Linked DNA regions of Leptothrix cholodnii SP-6. The protein of the gene in region 2 interacts with the protein of the main gene of each other region in a pairwise test. Links are inferred from orthologs where the notes say so. Each region holds a gene or a part of one and is shown on either strand. Other genes may lie near its edges.

Region 1 (4,033 bases), 1.5 Mb from region 2 along the record:
GCGGCGGATCGCGGTGCCGAGCGCGGTGTCGATCTCGGCCAGGCGGTTCAGGCCGACGAGCAGCAGCGCGCCCATCGCGCCGAGCTGGCGCGCCTGGCCGACGGCCTCGTCGATGGCGGCGATCAGCTCGGGCGCCGGCCGGGCCGCGCTGCCGCCGTGCAGGCTGCGACTGCTCGTCGGCGCGCGTTCGGGGGAGGCGTGTCCGGGTGTCGTGTGTCCGTGTGTCGCGGGGGCCGGCCGCTGCGCAGCGGCCCCGGGCGGCAGCTGCACCGGCTGCCGGGTCAGCCGCGTCAGCCGGGCCGCCAGGCGGGCCATCGTCTCGATGTCGGCGGCCGTGTCGTCGAGCACCAGCAGCGACAGCGCGCCGGCCCGCAGGGCCTCGTGGCGCCAGTCGATGCCGTCGCTGCGGGCTGCGCCGGGCAGCAGCGCGAGCAGCGCGGGGGCGACCGGTGTCGCACCGGGCCGGGTGGGCGGCTCGCCGGACACGGGCGGGCCGAACTCGCGGATCTCGAGCGCCAGGCCGCGCTGGCCGGCGTGGCCGAGCACCGGTTGCATGCCGCGGGCGAACAGCGCGCTCGCCAGGGGCCCGCGCAGGCGCGCGCCCACCTGCAGCAGGACCCGTGCCGGGCTGGTCCTGGGCGTGCGTGCACCGAGCATCGGGACGGTCGGCTCGGCGGTGTGGCGGGGGAGGGGCGTATCCGTCTTGGCAGGCATGGGGGCGGTGCGGTGGAGCGTCTGAGAAGAGGTGCCGCCGCGCGCTTGCAGCGCCTGGGGCGGGCCCCTGTTCTATCGGCGCGAGTCCCCCTCGGCTTGATGGTCGGGCTGCGCCCTACAATCCAGAGCTTTGTCTTTCGCTCGAGGAGCCTGACGGTGTTCATTTCCAATGCATTCGCGCAAGCGCCCGCCGCCACTGCCGCCGACGGCGGTTCGTCTTTGATGAGCATGCTGCCGCTGGTGCTGATGTTCGTGGTGCTCTACTTCATCATGATCCGCCCGCAGCAGAAGCGCGCGAAGGAGCACAAGGCCATGATCGACGCGATCGGCAAGGGCGACGAGATCGTCACGTCCGGCGGCCTGCTGGGCAAGGTCACCAAGATCGGCGACAACTACCTGTCGATCGAGATCGCCAACGGCGTCGAGGCCCAGTGCCAGCGCGGTTCGGTGATTCAAGTGCTGCCCAAGGGCACCATCAAGTAAGCCACGGCGACCCCGCGGGGTTCAACCCGGGCGGTGCATCCTGCACGCGCCCGGACCCGCCGCCACACGGGGCTCGGCCCCGAGGACGTGACGATGAACCGTTATCCCTGGTGGAAGTACCTGATCCTCGCCATCGCGGTGCTGGTCGGGTCGCTTTACACCCTGCCCAATTTCTTCGGCGAAGCGCCGGCCGTGCAGGTCTCGAGCGGCAAGGCGACCGTGAAGGTCGATGCCTCGCTGGTGCCGCGCGTGCAGCAGGCGCTCGCCGGTGCCGGCCTGTCGCCCGACTTCGTGCAGCTCGAGGGCCTGTCCGTGCGCGCCCGCTTCGGCGACACCGACACCCAGCTCAAGGCGCGGGATGCGGTCGTCAAGGCGCTCAATCCGGATCCGTCCGACCCGAGCTACATCGTCGCGCTGAACCTGATCTCGCGTTCGCCGCAGTGGCTGACGGCGATGCGCGCGCTGCCGATGTACCTGGGCCTGGACCTGCGCGGCGGCGTGCACTTCCTGATGCAGGTCGACATGAAGGCGGCGCTGACCAAGAAGGCCGAGTCGCTGACCGGCGACCTGCGCGCGCTGCTGCGCGACAAGTCGATCCGCCATGCCGGCATCGTGCGCAACGGCGATGGCGTCGAGGTGCGCCTGCGCGACGCGCCAACCCAGGCCCGCGCGCTGGCGCTGCTGCGCGAGCAGCAGCCCGACCTGCTGTGGGTCGAGTCCACCGACGGCACCGAATTCAAGCTCGCCGGCACGCTCAAGCCCGAGGCCGCGCGCAAGGTCCAGGAACAGGCCGTCACGCAGAACATCAACACCCTGCACAACCGCATCAACGAGCTCGGCGTGGCCGAGCCGGTGATCCAGCAGCAGGGCCTCGACCGCGTGGTGGTGCAGCTGCCGGGCGTGCAGGACGTCGCCAAGGCCAAGGACATCATCGGCCGCACGGCCACGCTCGAGGTGCGCCTGGTCGACGACAGCACCGAGGCGCAGGCGGCGCTGTCGGGCGGTGGCCCGGTGCCGTTCGGCACCGAGCGCTACACCGAACGCGGTGCGCGCGCGATCATCGTCAAGCGTCAGGTCATCCTGACCGGCGAGAACCTGACCGACGCGCAGGCCGGCTTCGACGAGAACCAGCAGCCCGCCGTGCACCTCACGCTCGATGCCCGCGGCGCGCGCATCTTCCGCGACGTCACGCGCGAGAACATCAACAAGCGCATGGCCATTCTCCTGTTCGAGAAGGGCAAGGGCGAGGTCGTCACCGCGCCGGTGATCCGCAGTGAAATCGGCGGCGGGCGGGTGCAGATCTCGGGTTCGATGTCGCCGGTCGAGTCGGCCGACACCGCGCTGCTGCTGCGCGCGGGCTCGCTGGCCGCGCCGATGGAGATCATCGAGGAGCGCCTGATCGGCCCCAGCCTGGGCGCCGAGAACATCGCCAAGGGCTTCGACAGCGTGCTGTACGGCTTTGTCGCGATCGCGATCTTCATGTGCTGCTACTACCTGCTGTTCGGCGTCTTCTCGACCCTGTCGCTGGGCGTGAACCTGCTGCTGCTGGTGGCGGTGCTGTCGATGATGCAGGCCACGCTGACGCTGCCGGGCATCGCCGCCATCGCGCTGGTGCTGGGCATGGCGATCGACGCCAACGTGCTGATCAACGAGCGCGTGCGCGAGGAACTGCGTGCCGGCGCCTCGCCGCAGATGGCGATCCACACCGGCTACGAACGCGCCTTCGCGACCATCCTCGACTCGAACGTCACCACGCTGATCGCCGGCCTGGCGCTGCTCGCCTTCGGCTCCGGCCCGGTGCGCGGCTTCGCGGTGGTGCACTGCCTGGGCATCCTGACCTCGATGTTCTCGGCCGTGATGTTCTCGCGCGGCCTGGTGAACCTCTGGTACGGGCGCAAGAAGAAGCTGCAGAAGGTCTCGATCGGCCAGGTGTGGCGACCGGCCGGTGCGGTCGCCGAACCCGGCTCCGGCGTCAGCGTCGGCAAGCAGGCCTGAACCCCGTCGCCCCCAGGAGCATTCATGGAGTTTTTCCGTTTCCGGCGCGACATCCCGTTCATGCGGCATGCGCTGGTCTTCAATGTCATCTCGTTCCTGACCTTCGCGGCAGCGGTGTTCTTCCTGATCACGCGCGGCCTGCACCTGTCGATCGAGTTCACCGGCGGCACGGTCATCGAGACCGAATACGCGCAGAGCGCCGACATCGCCCGCGTGCGCGGCACCATCGAGACGATGGGCCTGGGCGAGGTCCAGGTGCAGAAGTTCGGCACCTCGCGCGACGTGCTGATCCGCCTGCCGCTGCGTGAAGGCGTCAAGCAGAACGAGCTGGTCGGGCGGGTCTTCACGCAGCTGTGCACGGCCGAGCAGGGCACGGTCAGCCAGCAGCAGACCACCACCGACAAGGGCGAGACGATCAGCCGCCAGGTCTGCCAGACCGCCGCGGGTGCCGAGCCGCTGAAGCTCTCGCGCAGCGAGTTCGTCGGCCCGCAGGTCGGCAAGGAACTGGCCGAGGACGGCGCCAAGGCGCTGGCGTTCGTGATCGTCGGCATCATGATCTACCTCGCGCTGCGCTTCGAATGGAAGTTCGCGGTCGCGGCGATCATCGCCAACCTGCACGACGTCATCATCATCCTGGGCTTCTTCGCGTACTTCCAGTGGGAGTTCTCGCTGTCGGTGCTGGCGGCGGTGCTGGCGGTGCTGGGCTACTCGGTCAACGAGTCGGTGGTGATCTTCGACCGCATCCGCGAGGCCTTCCGCCGCTACCGCAAGATGACGACTGTCGAGGTGATCGACCACGCCATCACCAGCACGATGAGCCGCACCATCATCACCCACGGCT
Region 2 (4,118 bases):
TGCGCTTCCGGCCGTCGTTCTTTCCGTTCACCGAGCCGTCGGCCGAAGTGGACATCGCGTTTGCGTCCGGCCCGCTCAAGGGCCGCTGGCTCGAGGTGGCCGGCTCCGGCCAGGTACACCCGAACGTGGTGCGCAACTTCGGCCTCGACCCCGAGCGCTACATCGGTTTCGCCTTCGGCATGGGCCCGGATCGCCTGACGATGCTGCGTTACGGCGTCAACGACCTGCGCCTGTTCTTCGAAGGCGACCTGCGCTTCCTGAGCCAGTTCAAGTAAACGCACGCCACCACCCGACGCAAGGTTAGAAGCAATGCAATTCCCCGAATCGTGGTTGCGCGAGTTCTGCAACCCTGAACTGAGCAGCGATGCGCTGGCCCATCTGCTGACGATGTCCGGCATGGAAGTCGAAGAGCAGCGCCCCGTCGCGCCCGCCTTCCACGGCATCGTCGTCGCCGAGATCCTCGAAGCCGAACAGCACCCGAACGCCGACAAGCTGCGCGTGTGCACGGTCGATGCCGGTCCGCACAGCCCGGACGGCCCGCTGCAGATCGTCTGCGGTGCCCCCAACGCGCGTGCTGGCATCCGCATTCCGCTCGCCACCATCGGCGCCGAACTGCCGCCGGGCGAGGACGGCAAGCCGTTCAAGATCGGCAAGGGCAAGCTGCGCGGCGTCGAGAGCTTCGGCATGCTGTGCTCGGCGCGCGAGCTCAAGCTGTCCGAGGACCACGGCGGCCTGCTCGAACTGCCGGCCGACGCGCCGCTCGGCCAGGACATCCGCCAGTTCCTGAACCTCGACGACGCGCTGTTCACGCTCAAGCTCACGCCCAATCTGGGCCACTGCCTGAGCGTCTACGGCGTGGCGCGCGAAGTCTCGGCCCTGACCGGCTCGCCGCTGATCACGCCGGCGATCGAGCCGGTTCGGCCCAGCCACGACGCCCGCCTGCCGGTGCGCATCGAAGCGCCCGACCTGTGCGGTCGCTTCTCGGGCCGCATCGTGCGCGGCATCAACCCGCAGGCCAGGACACCCGCGTGGATGGTCGAGCGCCTGGCGCGCTGCGGCCAGCGTTCGGTCAGCGCGCTGGTCGACATCTCGAACTACGTGATGTTCGAATACGGCCGGCCGTCGCACATCTTCGACCTCGACAAGATCCAGGGCGGCCTGGTCGTGCGCTGGGGCCGCGCCGGCGAAACGCTCAAGCTGCTCAACGGCAACACCGTCACGCTCGACGAGCAGGTCGGCGTGATCGCCGACGAACATGCCGGCCAGCAGTCGGTCGAGTCGCTCGCCGGCATCATGGGCGGCGACACCACCGCGGTGAGCGACGACACCCGCAACGTCTACGTCGAAGCCGCCTTCTGGTGGCCCGAGGCGGTGGCCGGGCGTTCGCGCCGCTACAACTTTTCGACCGACGCCGGCCATCGCTTCGAGCGCGGTGTCGATCCGGCGCAGACGGTCGAGCACATCGAGCGCATCACCGCGCTGATCGTGCAGATCTGCGGCGGCGCCGACACGGTCTGCGGCCCGGTCGACGACCAGACCGCGCGCCTGCCCGAGCGTCAGCCAGTGGCTCTGCGCGTGGCGCGGGCGGCCAAGGTGATCGGCATGCCGTTGACACAGGTGCAGTGCGCCGGCGTGTTCGAGCGTCTGGGCTTGCCGTTCACCGCGGGTGAGGGCGTCCTGACCGTGACGCCGCCGAGCTGGCGTTTCGACCTGCAGATCGAGGAAGATCTGATCGAGGAGGTGATCCGCGTCATCGGGTTCGACCAGTTGCCGCTGACGCCGCCGCTGGCGCCCGTGACGGCGCGCGTGCGCAGCGAGTCGCAGCGTGGCAGCCACGCGCTGCGCCGCACCGTGGCCGCGCTCGATTACCAGGAAACGATCAACTTCAGCTTCGTCGAGGAACGCTGGGAGACCGAACTGGCCGGCAACGATCAGCCGATCCGCCTGCTCAACCCGATTGCCGCACCGCTGTCGGTGATGCGCTCCAGCTTGATCGGCAGCCTGATCCAGGTGCTGCGCCACAACCTGACACGGCGTGCGCCGCGGGTTCGGGTGTTCGAACTCGGCCGCGTCTTCAAGCGCGATGCCTCGGTGCAGACCAGCGAGCAGTCGGTCGTGGGCATCGATCAGCCCTTGCGTCTCGCGGGTCTGGCCTGGGGCCCGGCAGACAGCGTGCAGTGGGGCAGCAAGGAGCGCGCGGTCGATTTCTTCGACGTCAAGGGTGACGTGCAGGCCTTGCTGGCCCCGCGTGTGGCGCGCTTTGTCGCGGCCGAACATCCGGCGATGCATCCGGGCCGCTGTGCCCGGGTGGAAGTCGATGGCACGGTCATCGGTCACGTCGGTGAACTGCACCCGCGCTGGCGCCAGGCCTATGAGTTGCCGAGCGCACCGGTGCTGTTCGAACTCGATCTCGCCAGCCTGCTCGCGCGCGAGGTGCCCGTTTACGTGCCGGTGCCGCGCCAGCAGACCGTGACACGCGATCTGGCGCTGATCGTCAAGGACAGCGTGCCCCATGACGATGTCATCGACACGATCATGCAAGCGCCCACCGGCGGCCTGATGCGCAGCGCGCGGCTGTTCGACGTCTACCGGCCGACCGCGCAGACCACCGGTCTGGCCGAGGGTGAACGCAGCCTGGCGATCCGCCTCGAGCTGCTGGATGACGAAACGCCGCTCACCGATGCGCGCAGCGATGCGGCCATCCAAGCCGTGATCGATGCGGTGCAATCCGGTCTCGGCGCCCGGTTGCGCGGCGCCTGAACCGAAGTCCGGCCCGAACACTCGCAGTTCAACCACGGCAAGCCATGGAACGCGTCATCCTCCCCACGCTGGAAACCCCGACCCTCACCAAGGCCGAACTCGCCGAGTTGCTGTTCGAGCGCCTGGGACTCAACAAACGCGAGTCCAAGGACATGGTGGAGGCCTATTTCGACTTCATCCACGAGGCGCTGGTGCGCGGTGAGGACGTCAAGCTCTCCGGCTTCGGCAACTTCCAGGTCCGGCGCAAGGCACCGCGCCCGGGGCGCAACCCGCGCACCGGCGAAGCCATCCCGATCCGGGCGCGCAATGTCGTCACGTTTCACGCCAGTCACAAACTCAAGGCGATCGTGCAAGGCGAGACCCCGCCACCCGGCGAGTTCGAGTAAAGTCTGGGGAGACTCCTGAAACCCATTGATTTCAATGGAAAATCCTCTCCCGGCCATACCGCCCAAGCGTTACTTCACCATCGGTGAAGTGAGCGAGTTGTGTGGCGTCAAGCCGTATGTGCTGCGCTACTGGGAGCAGGAATTCACCCAACTGCGGCCGATGAAACGGCGCGGCAACCGGCGTTATTACCAGCACCACGAGGTGCTCCTGATCCGCCGTATCCGCGACCTGCTCTACGAGCAGGGTTTCACCATCAGCGGGGCACGTAATCGTCTGGCGGAATTGGGCGCGCTGAATGCGCACTCGTCGCACCTCGACGACTTCGAGGACGAAGTCTCCGAGCGCGAACTGGGCTTGTCGCCCGAACGCGTTCCGGCCCCGCCCGTACCGACCCCAGCGAGTGCGGCGCTCGTGATCAAGCCTGCCGATGCGTCGACTGCGGTCGCTCCTGCTGGCCGGGTGCAGTCCATACGCGATGAACTCTTGTCGATCCGAAGTCTGCTTGAGGTCGATTTCTAAAAACTTTTTGCTTCGGCAGTAGTAATGGCTATATAATTTTAGGCTCAGTCGGGGCGTAGCGCAGCCAGGTAGCGCACTTGCATGGGGTGCAAGGGGTCGTGAGTTCGAATCCCACCGTCCCGACCATATGAATCAACGGGTTAGCTCTCTCAAGGGGCTAGCCCGTTTGGCTTTGTGGGGCCTCCGGCAACAGGATTCTGATCTTTCGATATTGCCGATCCCGATGATGTGGATCGACTCAAGATCCAAGTGACGTCCTCCATTCTCTATCGTCGGGCTTTCAGCTGACCTGAATTCAGCAAGCCCCGGGTCCGCAGTGCCGACGGGTGGTCGTTTGCGCGGGGGCACTCCAGGATGGTTCTGAAACGAAGGAGCACTTCTCAAAAGTGCGGGACGGGTCAGTTCACGGTGACGCCTGTCGCGTGTGCAAAACAGATCGAAACCCCATGCCG

What was found.
Region 1: the proteins of pheT (region 2) and secD interact in binary tests that used the Escherichia coli proteins (3 or more experiments, as listed by UniProt). The link is inferred for Leptothrix cholodnii SP-6 from one-to-one orthologs.

What each region holds. Positions count from the first base shown.
Region 1 is NC_010524.1:375,538-379,570, forward strand. What follows is about bases 793-3,741. They hold secD (protein translocase subunit SecD), read left to right. Parts: upstream 793-1,290; coding sequence 1,291-3,192; downstream 3,193-3,741. Other genes in these bases: yajC (preprotein translocase subunit YajC), read left to right, coding at 871-1,197; secF (protein translocase subunit SecF), read left to right, coding at 3,217-3,741. Outside these bases: LCHO_RS21880 (putative bifunctional diguanylate cyclase/phosphodiesterase), read right to left, coding at 1-714; more of secF, read left to right, coding at 3,742-4,033. UniProt on the Escherichia coli protein: Part of the Sec protein translocase complex. Interacts with the SecYEG preprotein conducting channel. SecDF uses the proton motive force (PMF) to complete protein translocation after the ATP-dependent function of SecA.
Region 2 is NC_010524.1:1,869,289-1,873,406, forward strand. What follows is about bases 1-3,034. They hold pheT (phenylalanine--tRNA ligase subunit beta), read left to right. Parts: upstream 1-309; coding sequence 310-2,760; downstream 2,761-3,034. Other genes in these bases: pheS (phenylalanine--tRNA ligase subunit alpha), read left to right, coding at 1-275; LCHO_RS08755 (integration host factor subunit alpha), read left to right, coding at 2,805-3,034. Also shown: more of LCHO_RS08755, read left to right, coding at 3,035-3,146; LCHO_RS08760 (MerR family transcriptional regulator), read left to right, coding at 3,181-3,666.